DNA from 3 places in the Brevibacillus halotolerans genome. Region 2 is predicted to be linked to each of the others. Evidence: riboswitches for the same ligand, from Rfam matches in the RefSeq annotation. Region 2 holds a riboswitch; each other region holds the start of a gene.
What was found. Region 2 has a riboswitch for lysine ahead of dapD (2,3,4,5-tetrahydropyridine-2,6-dicarboxylate N-acetyltransferase). Riboswitches for the same ligand answer to the same signal wherever they lie in the genome.
Positions count from the first base shown of each region.

Region 1: linked by a shared signal. The riboswitch ahead of O0550_RS02170 (aspartate kinase) and the one ahead of dapD (2,3,4,5-tetrahydropyridine-2,6-dicarboxylate N-acetyltransferase) in region 2 are both predicted to bind lysine.
Region 3: linked by a shared signal. The riboswitch ahead of O0550_RS03460 (amino acid permease) and the one ahead of dapD (2,3,4,5-tetrahydropyridine-2,6-dicarboxylate N-acetyltransferase) in region 2 are both predicted to bind lysine.

Region 1 covers NZ_JAPTNK010000001.1:493,524-497,855, reverse strand. The annotation lists gene O0550_RS02170 (aspartate kinase) at 1-1,228, opposite strand, end outside; lysine riboswitch at 1,434-1,624, opposite strand; gene O0550_RS02165 (SDR family oxidoreductase) at 1,785-2,720, shown strand; gene uvrC (excinuclease ABC subunit UvrC) at 2,723-4,332, opposite strand, start outside.
Region 2 covers NZ_JAPTNK010000002.1:15,420-19,751, forward strand. The annotation lists gene O0550_RS02910 (amino acid ABC transporter ATP-binding protein) at 1-562, shown strand, start outside; gene O0550_RS02915 (WG repeat-containing protein) at 879-2,051, shown strand; gene O0550_RS02920 (hypothetical protein) at 2,192-2,392, shown strand; gene O0550_RS02925 (hypothetical protein) at 2,524-2,790, shown strand; lysine riboswitch at 2,865-3,049, shown strand; gene dapD (2,3,4,5-tetrahydropyridine-2,6-dicarboxylate N-acetyltransferase) at 3,185-3,895, shown strand; gene O0550_RS02935 (aspartate aminotransferase family protein) at 3,970-4,332, shown strand, end outside.
Region 3 covers NZ_JAPTNK010000002.1:123,139-127,470, reverse strand. The annotation lists gene O0550_RS03460 (amino acid permease) at 1-1,182, opposite strand, end outside; lysine riboswitch at 1,297-1,485, opposite strand; gene O0550_RS03455 (DUF418 domain-containing protein) at 1,577-2,755, opposite strand; gene O0550_RS03450 (DNA topoisomerase III) at 2,809-4,332, opposite strand, start outside.

The sequences.
Region 1 (4,332 bases), on a different contig from region 2:
CGACAGCATCGGCAGAAACATCCAATCCAAACGCCGTATGCAGTGTAGCTACAGCTTGCGCCACTTTTTCTGCCGGGATCACACAAGATACCTTAATATCAGAGGTAGATACCATCCGAATGAGAATATCCTGGCTGGATAAATGACTAAACATATCGGCTGCCACTCCCGGATTGGTTATCATACCAGCTCCTACAATTGAAACTTTTGCAAGGCCAGATTCATATTCCACATGCTCAAAGCCTAACTCTTCCTGATGAGCCGCCAAGGTCTCCAGCGTTCTATGTAAATCGTCAGCGGAGATCGTAAAGGAAACATTATTTGCTTTGTCATGATAGGTGCTTTGAATAATGATATCTACATTAATTGAAGCGTCCGCCAATGCTTTAAATAATAAGGATAACATGCCTACTTTTACAGGCATTCCGATAACCGTTATAGAAGATACATCTTTGTCATGAGCTATTCCGCTGATTACTTTGCCTAACTCCATGTTTGTCTCCTCCTCAACCAATGTTCCCTCTTCTTCTGTAAAACTGGAACGAACCACAAGTCGAACTCGATGTTTTTTTGCACTTTCCACAGAACGTGGATGCAAGACACCAGCTCCTAGAGTTGCTAATTCTAGCATCTCATCATATGAAATGGAGCTTACCTTTTGTGCACGAGAAACAATACGCGGATCGGCTGTAAATACCCCTGATACATCTGTATAGATTTCACAGCAGGTAGCCTGTAGACTAGCCGCAATTGTTACCGCTGTAGTATCAGACCCGCCCCGTCCCAATGTTGTAATTTCTCCGTTTTCGCTAGCTCCTTGAAACCCTGCTACGATGACAATTTTCCCCTGCTGTATTTCTTGCTCAATCCGTTGACTGTTGATCGTACTAATGCGTGCCTTTCCATGCTTCTCTTCCGTTAAAATGCCAGCTTGCCAGCCTGTCATGGACACAGCTTCGTACCCTCTGCTTTGTAGGGCCATACTAAGTAACGCAATGGAAACCTGTTCGCCTGTAGCAAGCAGCATATCCATTTCACGAGCAGGTGGGCTCTCATGTAATTCCTTTGCTAAATCGACCAGCACATCTGTTGTTTTTCCCATAGCAGATACCACAACCACCATGGCATACCCGGCATCCTTATAACGGATAATTCTCTGTGCTACCTCTTGAATACGCTCCGCAGAGCCTACGGATGTTCCTCCGTATTTTTGCACCACAATTTCCATTTCGAATCTCTCCTCTGGTATATTCTGCTAGTCTGGATCATATGCCTTCCTTGATTCATTTATAATGAAAGCTTTTTACTAATTGAAGTACAAAAAAGGCAACGACAAAGGAAATACCTAGTCGTTGCCCTAACTGGACATACACGGTCCCTCCTTCCCCTGATTCACGGAAATGCCAAAGCAAGTAATAATAGCTTTAGCAGCCCGGTGAGATAGCTCTCCATTTGCATGACGGGTAGGACATACAAATGACAGTCTTACGCTTATTCAACGTAAGCCCAGCATGCACCGCTTGGGTATCGCGTGCACACTTCGGCAAATTCCCCTTTTCCAGCTCCATCATAGATTCCCATATCTCCGGAGGGTACTCTTGGTTTTTGCGCCTCTACCTCACTCCTGTATAGGGAAGTGAGGTTGTTGCTTATGAGATTATTCAGAATTATATCACGTTACTTTATCCGTTACAATTCTTTTTAGGATATAAGAAGATAGTAGCGTGATACAATGAGCATAGTTTTCGTACCTTTTTAAATAGGACATGAAAGGAGGCTTTCTAATGAAAGATAATAAAACCTTACAGAACCAAACCGAGGCAAACACGGACAATAACACACCTTCCCCCGTACAGTTGAACTCAAAATCCACCTCGTCTGTTGTTCTTATCACTGGGTGTTCAAGCGGCTTTGGAAAACAAATTAGTATCGCTCTTGCAGAAGCTGGCTATCAAGTGATCGCCACAATGCGTGATGTAACAAAAAAAGAGCCTCTTCTTCAAGAGGCTTCAGCCCGTGGCATTGAGGACCGTTTACACATGATCCCCTTAGATGTTACGAAACAAGATAGTATTACGCAGGCCATCGACCAAACGCTACAACTATTTGGCAAGATAGACATATTGATTAACAATGCTGGCTATGCGACTGGCGGTTTTACTGAAGAAATCCCTCTAGAGGACTGGCGCAGTCAGTTTGAAACCAATTTTTTTGGAGCGGTAGCCACTACTCAAGCGGTTTTAAAACCCATGCGTGAGCAAAGGAGCGGTCTCATTATCAATATGAGCAGCATTTGCGGACAATTTGGCTTCCCTATGCTCGGTCCCTACACCGCTTCCAAACATGCACTAGAAGGCTTCAGTGAATCTCTACGCTTAGAAATGCTCCCATTTGGCATCAAGGTGGTCCTAATAGAGCCTGGGCCATATCGAACTGATATATGGGAAAAAAGCATAGAAGCAGCAGCTTTCTCACCTGAGTCTCCCTATCATACCTTTTTAGAGTATTTGCAACAGCAAGCCAAGCACAACGCCATGCACTCTGGCGATCCAGAAGAAGTAGTCCACACCGTATTACGTATTGTAAAAGCTCCTAATCCGTCCTTTCGTTATCCGGTTGGAAAAAGCATCAAAAGCTTACTCTTTAGTAAAAAAATATTACCCTGGAGATTCATAGAGCTACTTGTAAAAAAGCAATTACACAAAATTATGAAGAAATAAGCTTATTTCTCATCCTTCAATCCTCTTAAGTGCGCAATAATATCTCTTGCTAATTTATCACCAATACCCAGCTGGCGGAAATCTTCCACTGTTGCTTCCCGCATCTTTTTCAACGAGCCGAAATGCTGAAACAGCTTCTTCCGCCGCTTCTCTCCTATGCCTGGTATCTCATCTAATTGGGAAGAAAGCATTGTTTTCGAACGGGCCTGACGATGAAACGTGATAGCAAAGCGGTGTACTTCATCCTGGACGCGTTGCAACAAATAAAACTCATGGCTGTCCCGTTTAAGCTCTACAGGCATAGGCGGGTCACCATAGAGTAACATCGCTGTTTTATGCTTCTCGTCCTTAGCGAGTCCACAGACGGGGATGAACAGTCCTAATTCATTTTCTAACACATCCATCGCCGCACTAATTTGACCTTTGCCTCCATCAATTACAATTAGATTTGGCAATGGCTGATTTTCTTTTAACAGGCGAGAATATCTACGTAAAATAACCTCTCGCATGGAACCGTAATCATCAGGGCCTTCTACTGTTTTTATTTTATATTTTCGGTACTCCTTCTTGTCTGGTTTCCCATCGGTAAAGACAACCATGGCCGAGACAGGTTCCGTTCCCTGTATGTTAGAGTTGTCAAAGGCCTCAATACGAAGAGGGGTTCCTATTCCCATAATGTTGCCTAAATTATGGACAGCCTGCACAGTACGGGCATCATCCTTTGCTAATAGGGCAAATTTCTCAGCTAGGGCAATGCGAGCATTTTCGTTAGCCATATCAATTAGTTCATGCTTTTTCCCTCGTTTTGGAGTCAGCACTTTTACTCCTAGCCATTCCGAGATCAGCTCCGGCTCACTTTCCTCAGGAAGTAAAATCTCTTTTGGCAGAGCTTGCTGTTTTTCAAAATAATACTGTGCTACAAACGACATGAAATCCTCTATAGCGTCTCCGTAAAAAGGAAACGAGCTTGTATCACGCTCGATTAGTTTACCTGAACGCATATAGAAGACCTGAACGCACATCCAGCCCTTATCGGTATGATAACCAAAAATATCGCGGTCAACTGTATCAGTCAATGTAATCTTTTGCTTCTCCATGACTGCTTCAATATTATGAATTTGGTCACGAAATTCCTTTGCTCGTTCAAACTCTAAATTTTCGGCAGCCATCATCATTTTCTCTGTTAGGATTTCCTTCGTCGCCTTATGACCGCCATCTAGAAATCTAGCAATCTCATCAACAATACGTAGATTCTCCGCCTTATCCACCTCGAACACACAGGGTGCCATACATTGATGCATGTGGTAATACAAGCATACCTGCTTCGGCATATTTTTACATTTACGCAGCGGGTATAAACGATCCAGCAGCTTCTTCACTTCTTGGGCAGCGGTCGCATTGGGATACGGTCCAAAATACTTCGCCTTATCCTTTAAAACGCGACGCGTGATCTCCAAACGCGGATGCGCCTCATTGGTAATTTTAATATAGGGGTATGTCTTATCATCTTTTAATAAAATATTGTATCTAGGATCATATTTTTTGATCAGATTACATTCTAAAATAAGCGCCTCAATCGGGCTAGAGACGACAATATATTCAAAATCAGCAA
Region 2 (4,332 bases):
AGATCAACGTCTTGACTTTACACCTGCTACCAAAATGAAGGAAAAGGATTTGCTTCCTATTCGTAAGCAATCAGGCATGGTTTTTCAAAGCTATAATCTTTTTCCGCATATGACAGCCCTAGAGAATGTCATCGAAGGACAAGTTATTGTAAAAAAACGTTCGAAGGAAGAAGCCAAGGCGAGAGCGGAGGAAATGCTTACAAAAGTGGGTCTTGCTGATCGAATGAACATGTATCCCCATCAGCTATCTGGGGGACAACAGCAGCGAGTAGGTATTGCCCGTGCGATGGCACTAGATCCAGCAGTGCTACTGTTTGATGAACCAACCTCTGCACTAGACCCGGAATTAGTTGGTGAGGTATTGAAGGTGATGAAACAGCTAGCAGAAGAGGGAATGACAATGGTGATCGTTACCCATGAAATGAATTTCGCACGAGATGTAGCCGATCGTATCCTTTTTATGGATGGCGGTGTCATTTTGGAACAGGGGACTCCTGAGGAAGTCTTTGAGCATTCAAAAAACGAACGAACGCAACAATTTTTACGGCGCATACAAGCATAACGATTGAGCACTGGAGCTATTCCAGTGTTTTTTTTTACCAAGATCGAGCTTTAATTTAAATAGTAGGGGTAGGGTTACTGTATATAAGGCAAGATGTAAGAGAAATTGGTAAAAAAAAGATGAAAACGTTTTGGCATCTAAGTACGTCTAATAAATAAGTAAACAGGAAAGCCTAAAAGACGAGCACAAAAGTCCGAGACAGCTTTTTATAGGTAGCACTTATTTTTATGGAAAGAATACATAGCAAGTAGCTTAGTAAATTGACATGTCTCTTCTTCAATAACAATATGAAATTCGAGGAAGCAGGTGGAGAGTAATGAACATCTCAAAATGGACAAAAACAGGTATTGTAGCAGTTCTTTGTCTACCATTCATACATGCAGCAGGTTCACAGCATTTTTTGCAGGCGGCTGAGAAACCGGTATATGTAGCTCAGGTGTCCGAGGAGACTAAAGGCGCTGGTCAACAAGGCACACAAACAACCAAATCCGCCGGTACAGAAGAATCTGTTTCAGTCGAGGATAAACAAGAAGTTCGCCTATATTCTATACAGGATCAAGATAAGCATGGCTTTATTGATGCAACGGGAAAGGTAGTCATTGCTCCCCAATTTGAAGTGGTTGGTGAGTTTCATGAAGGGCTTGCCGTTGCTAAGAAGGATGGGAAATACGGGTTTATCAACCAGCATGGCTCTTTTGTAATCCCACCTCAGTATGAGGAAGCCGATTCGTTCTCAGAAGGAGTAGCTGCTGTTAAAGCAGGGGATCGCTTTGGTTTTATCAATAAAGAAAATAAGATGGTGATCCCAGCCAAGTTCCAATTTGCTCGTAGCTTTCAAAATGGTCTAGCTGCTATAGGTGAAAATCATAAATATGGTTTTATCAATAAGAGTGGACAAATCGTGATTCAACCAGAATATGAGATTGTCTGGGGCTTTCAAGAAGGTACCACTGTAGCCTATAAGGATGGAAAAGCAGGTTATCTTGATCAAACAGGAAAGGTCATCATTCCTTTTACTTATCAAATTGCGAATCCATTTCAAGAAGGGCTGGCCCTAGTCTATGCGGGTGAGAAGAAGGGATATAGTCTCATCAACAAGCAGGGTCAGGAGGTAGTGAAACCAGAGGGTTTTGAGCCTGGGAGCTTTTCAGAAGGAGTAGCCGATGTGATGGTTGCTGTGGATGGGGATTTTAAAGCAAGCTATATTAACAAAAAAGGTGAGTTTTTACTTCCACCTACTTATGAACGTACATTGCCTTTTTCCGAGGGACTTGCTTCTGTTAAGGTGAATGGCAAATATGGATTTATCAACAAGCAAGGAAAAATGGTAATTAAGCCTCAATTTGAATCGGGCGGTGTATTTCATAACGGTTTGGCTTATGTGGTAACACATGACGAACAAGGATATAGCTTTTGTTATGTCAATAAACAAGGTGAAATCATTTGGAAAAGCTCTGTAATGAAGGAGTTTCCAGGGGATTTGGATTAATTGTGCCGAAGCTCTCGCGATATTGGTAGCGAGAGCTTTTTTGTGAAATAAAATATGTCTAAAATGTGTCTAAAGTCATTTGAATGTTCTGTTAAATAAAGTATAATATTGGTAATGATTTGGAAAGGGGATATAAAACCATGGAAATCGGCATTGCTATGTATCCGATCATAGGGGTCTTAGTCTTCTCTTTCATCTTGTTCTACTACTTGTATAAAGGAATTATGAAGGATACAACAAAGCACGATGAGGAGCATGTATGGGTTGATTACGATACGAGCTTTATGAAGGAGACTCCTCACTCACAGCAGAAAAAGGCAAAAAGTAATCAGAATATGTAAACACAAAATGGTTGGAGCACTCCTCTTAAGGGGTGCTTTTTTACTTATGTAATTTTTAAATTTCCTGAATTGTATGTTATAACTAAATGGAAAGGCTTCGAAGCTGTCAATTTTTTAAAAGGAGAGCGTCCATGCGTAAACCATATCTTATTGGCCTTGTGTTATTAGCTGTTTGGTTTGTCTGGCTCCTCTATGGATTAAACTTTTACCGAGGAGAACAATTTAGCACTTTATTTTTATTAGTTGCTTTTGGTACAGGCGTTTTTCCCATCTATTTTAGCTTCGTTCATTTATTAATTGGTGAACGATCAAAGCAATGGATCAGTTGGGTTGGGATTGTAGCTACGGCTTTTGTGATCGTACCCGTTTCGATTTTTCTTTTATACCGATTTGCTTAAAAAATCCATTTGTACAAAGCGGTTGTCAGGTAAGGGTTTATCTGATAAAGTGAAGTGAAAATTATATAGGAATAATCCAAAATAGAGGTGCGCAGCGGATGAGTCATCCTGTTTGCTTTACATCGCCGGGACGATGAGGACAGGATAAAAGGTCAATGCGCCGAAGTCGTTGCTGACCGGCAATCTACGGCTGGGGTGTACGTGAATAACGTACGTCTTGTCATGAAAGGTGCGCCTTTCGTGGAGCGCTATTTATGAGTTGCCAAGGTAGAACCAGCAATGAGTAGGCGAATCCACTCGTTGCTTTTTTGCTTATCAAGGGGTTATTCTTTTTTCAAAACAGTAATTTTGCAATAGCGATTACATAAACCAAATTGGTAGGAGGAAACACTCGATGAACATGATGAATGCCCACGAAATTATCAGCTTTATTCAAAAGAGCGAGAAGAAGACGCCTGTGAAGGTGCATGTAAAGGGAAATTTAGAAGGAATTGATTTTGGTCAAAATACAAAAACCTTTATTACAGGCAATGTAGGTGTATTGTTTGGCGAATGGAAGGACGTACAGCCTGTGCTTGAAGCCAATAAGGACAGCATTGAGGACTATGTGGTAGAGAGCGATCGTCGCAATTCTGCAATCCCGATGCTAGATACAAAGGAAATTCAAGCGCGTATTGAGCCAGGTGCTATCATTCGTGATCAAGTACACATTGGAAATAATGCAGTAATTATGATGGGTGCAGTAATTAATATCGGTGCTTCTATCGGAGAAGGTACTATGATCGATATGGGCGTTATTATTGGCGGACGCGGTACGGTTGGTAATAATTGCCACATTGGAGCAGGAGCTGTCATAGCGGGTGTTATCGAGCCGCCTTCTGCCACACCTGTAATTATTGAGGATGATGTATTGGTTGGAGCAAATGCTGTTATTTTAGAGGGTGTGCGGATTGGTAAAGGCTCAGTGGTTGCTGCGGGAGCTGTTGTAACACAGGATGTTCCTGCAAACGTAGTAGTGGCTGGGACACCGGCAAGAATCCTAAAAGAAATTGATGCAAAAACCAAATCCAAAACAGAGATTATGCAAGAACTACGTCAGCTATAAGCGTGTAAGAAACTGTAAGATATATATCATATCAGCTAGTCATTGATTGTGCTGAATAAAAGGGGCGTCTTCCCATGACGGATTGGCTACAAAAAGATGAAACCTATTTGATGTCCACCTACAAACGATTGCCGATTGCAATTGAAAAGGGAGAGGGCAATTATTTACTTGATACAGAGGGAAAAGCTTATCTTGATTTGTTTACTGGTCTGGCTGTCTCTGTTCTGGGCCACTCTCATCCCAAAATTGTAGAAGCTCTTGTAGAACAGGGAGAGAAATTCTTGCACATCTCCAACATTTTTTTGAACAAGCCAGCCATCACATTGGCAGAGCAGTTAGTTACGCATACGATTCCGGGAAAAGTTTTTTTTAGTAACTCAGGAGCTGAAGCAACAGAAGCCGCGATCAAGCTTGTGCATAAATGGGCCAAAATGACC
Region 3 (4,332 bases), 110 kb from region 2:
GCCAGACATACCAGAAGCATTAAGCAACCATGCATAAACAACCCCATCGCCAAAAAAAGAAGCGAAGAAAGCAACCATCCCAACTGATGCTGTCATTAACAAACAGTAAATCGGAATACCACGACGGTTTAGTTTTGTAAAAAATTTAGGTGCTTTCCCATCCTTCGCCATCGCCCACAGCATACGTGTAGAAGCATACATACCAGAGTTACCCGCGGATAATACAGCCGATAAAATAACAGCGTTCATCACAGAGGCAGAAAATGCCAAGCCTGCTTTTTCAAATACCATTGTAAACGGGCTTAGAGCAATCGATTCTATTTCTCCACCTACCAGATTCGGACTAGTGTAGGGTACCAGCAAGCCAATAACTAAAATGGCAAAAACATAGAACAACAGAATGCGCCAGAACACTTGCTTGATGGCTTTTGGGATATTTTTACGCGGATCGTCGCTCTCTCCTGCCGCTACCCCGATTAATTCTGTACCCTGAAAGCTAAATCCAGCAATCATAAATACACCAAGGGCTGCCATAAAGCCGCCATGGAATGGAGCGTCGCCAATGGTAAAGTTCGTAAAGCCTACAGCCTCTCCGCCCATGATGCCAAAAATCATTAAGATACCAACTACCAAGAAAATAATAACGGTTGCTACTTTAATCATCGAGAACCAGAACTCTGACTCCCCATATCCTTTTACAGATAGATAGTTTAATCCAAACATAAAGGCTAAAAATAAGCCGCTCCATAATAAAGATGAACTGTTCGGGAACCAAAATTTCATTAAAAGCGTAGCGGCAGATAACTCGGCTGCAATCGTAATAGCCCAGTTATACCAATAGTTCCATCCTAATGCAAAGCCTAGAGCAGGATCTACAAACTTTGTTGCATAGGTACTAAAAGACCCTGACTCCGGCATATAAGCTGCCATTTCACCCAAGCTGGTCATTAAGAAATATACCATAATACCAATTGCTACATATGCTACAATCGCACCACCAGGGCCTGCTTGAGAGATAGCTCCACCACTTGCTAGGAATAAACCCGTACCAATAGAACCGCCAAGAGCAATCATTGTCAGGTGTCGAGCCTTTAGACCGCGCTTCAATTCCTGTGGCTGTCCCCCATCCCTAGTTGTCGATATGTTTGTTACACTTTCATTCCCAGTTGTTGCTTGAGACATAAAAAAACACTCCTTATCTTTTCAAAGATACGTGCAAGGAAGGAGTGGGAATATAAAAAATCCGTCATTGTAGAATCTGTCGACGGATTTATACGTAACCCGCATCATACCTTCCATGAAGATAGCACAACACGCTTATTCGGCAAATAAACGTGACAGTTCTGTCCCTTTCGGAAACAGCCCCAGCCTGTACATCACAGAGTCTTTGTACAAGCTTCGGCGGTCTTTCCTTTCTGATGGAGTCTACAACATCTCTGGGTCTCGTCCAGCATACTCTTAAATACCGCAACCTCTACCTCACCAGATATGATGAGGATTTTATTATTTTATTAAAAAAGATAATGCCATTATAGATGATAAACCATTAGATTTCAACTAGTTTTTTGCCTTCTATCTATGATCGTTCACGGGTTTGTTGCTTCAGCCGTAGTGGCTGTTTTTGCAGATAGGTTGCACATCGCCACAGCCATTCCATTGGTCCAAAGGCATACTGAGATAACCACCATTTACTAAACATGATCTGTAATAGATAAATCGTAATACAAAAGATAAATCCAATCCATAGCGGAATTCCTGCCGTATTAGGAATAAACAGGGAAAACAACAGGACTGTGACCAATGTCTGCAATAAGTAATTGGTTAATGCCATGCGCCCCACATATGTGAAGCCTTGCATTTTTGCTCGAAAACGTTTGTTTTCCAGAAGCAGAACAATCGATACGAGATAAAAAACGAACAACGTTTTCCCCGTCAATTGAATGTACTTTTGAATTTCTTCAGACACATAGACTTCATGGCTGAAATAATAACGAAACATCGGAATAAACAATAGAATCGTTACTACCAGACTGACAATCTGAGTGATGCGCAATCCACGTTTCCATTCATGCACACGTTGAAAAAAGTTGATCTTTCCTGCACACAATCCCAACAAAAAAAGTCCTAGTAATTCAGGAATATAGATAATTACATTGAGAATCTGGATGCCACTTAGCATTTCATAGCGTTGACTTACTTTTTGTGCATAATCCTCTAGTCCATTAAACCAAGGAGCTTCTAGTAGCACTGTCTGATCTAAATCAATATCCCCGGAATAAGCAAACCAGATAAACAACATAAACAGAGCCATTAAAAAAATGCTCCACACAAACAAGGCTGATGCCTTCTGACGATAAAAAAATAAAAGTAAAAAGCCCACTAATGCATACATATGTAAAATATCACCGTACCACAAAAGCAGAAAATGCAGGCATCCCAGAAGAAACAGCACAACTAGACGCATCGAAAAAAGGGACCTCATCCGCGACCCTTTCGCTTCTGCTCTACTCATAAATAGATAGAACCCCAATCCAAATAAAAAGGCAAACAAGGAGTAGAATTTTGTCTGGATAAATAAGTCATAACCAAAACGAAACACGGCATCAACGCCTTTGGTATATCCTCTTGTGTCAAGCGGTTGAATTCCTAGCATAGCTGGTAAGTTCACCAGAAATATACCCAGGATCGCAATGCCTCTAACGGTATCAATCGATGTTATTCGATCGTTAACGGAAATCGGTCTTGCTTGATTCATACATCACACCCCCTTTCTTTCTTGTTTGTTACTTTGCCTACTTTTATTCTTTTCTACTCAGTAGAATATAGCGCTTCTGTAATCTTTTTCCCTTTCGGTGCTCTTGAGCTTGGTTTTTTATACTCCTTAGCACCCGAAGAAGCTGTTTTTGCTTCAAATTCGAATTGGAATTGCGCTTTCTCTATATCCCATTTCAAATAGGCATCAAACGTCTTGTCACCTTTTTTAAAGCCTTTTATTAATCCGCTTTTTCCTTGCTCCATCAGTTTTTTCACATTGGTGGCAGATAAAGATTTGCCGAGTAATTTTTTCGGTAAAGTGATTTTACACCCCGTCTTGTTATACTGATCACAGCCATAGAAATTTCCTTTATCTACAATCGAGCCCTTACATCCAGCACAAACCGCTATCTTTTTCCCTAGAGTAAACGTAGAGGCTTGCTTAGGCATTGCCTCGATATCCATACCGGAAAAGTCCCATGTAGCAGATTGCTCGGTAGCATCCTGAACAATCTTGTACGCTAATTTTTTGACTTGCTCCATAAATTCCTGCGCCGAAGCCTGCCCCTGCCCAATTTCTGCCAACCGTTGTTCCCAGCGAGCTGTCATCTCTGGAGAAGCGAGAATCTTATCTCCAATGGCATCAATTAATAAGCTTCCCTTCTCTAGGGCAAATACTTGGTTTTTCTTCACCTCGATATACTTGCGATCCTTTAACATGGTAATAATACCCGCTCGTGTAGCCTCTGTACCAAGCCCCTCGGTTTTAGACAAAACCTTTTCCCACTCGCTATTCTCTAAATGCTTACCTGCGGTCTTCATTAGCGTAATTAATTGACCCTCTGTATAGCGTTTCGGCGGTTGGGTTTTGCCCGCTTTAACTTTTACACGGCTTACCTTCCCTGTTTCATTTTTTTCAACAGGCGGCAGTAGCTTTTCTTCATCTTTATCCTTGTCGTCCTCGTCTTGACCTTGAAATAACACGGTTCGCCAACCTGCTTGCACCTGACATTTCCCCTTACTGATAAAGGTTGCTCGCCCATCCACTAAGGTAGTAATCGTAGTATAGTCAAAAATCGCCGGCTCATAATGAGCAGCGATCAAACGACGTGCCACCAAATCATAAATATGGCGTTCATCAGCAGAGAGCTTGTCCAAATGAGGCACCTGCTCGGTAGGAATAATAGCGTAGTGGTCCGTTACCTTCTTTTCATTTACATAGCGTTTGTTATTTGCTACTGAATGAATTGGCGTAGGAAAGAATGATTGAAATTCCTTCTTTTTAGCCAGCTTGGACAAAATTTCTGGAAAACTCTTAGCTTCTCCTGATGTAACAAAGCTGGAATCAGAACGCGGATAAGATAAAAATCCCTTCAAATATAATTGTTGAGCTACATCCAACGTCTTTTTAGGCGAAAACTTAAAAATCTTATTAGCGGTTGCCTGCAGGGATGAGAGATTAAATAGGAAGGGTGGCAAAAATTCCTTGCGTTCTTTCTTAACCTCCTGCACACTAGCAGGCTTTTTCTCACAGAATTGAGCTATGCGTGCAGCCATTTGCTCGTCAAACAGGCGGGA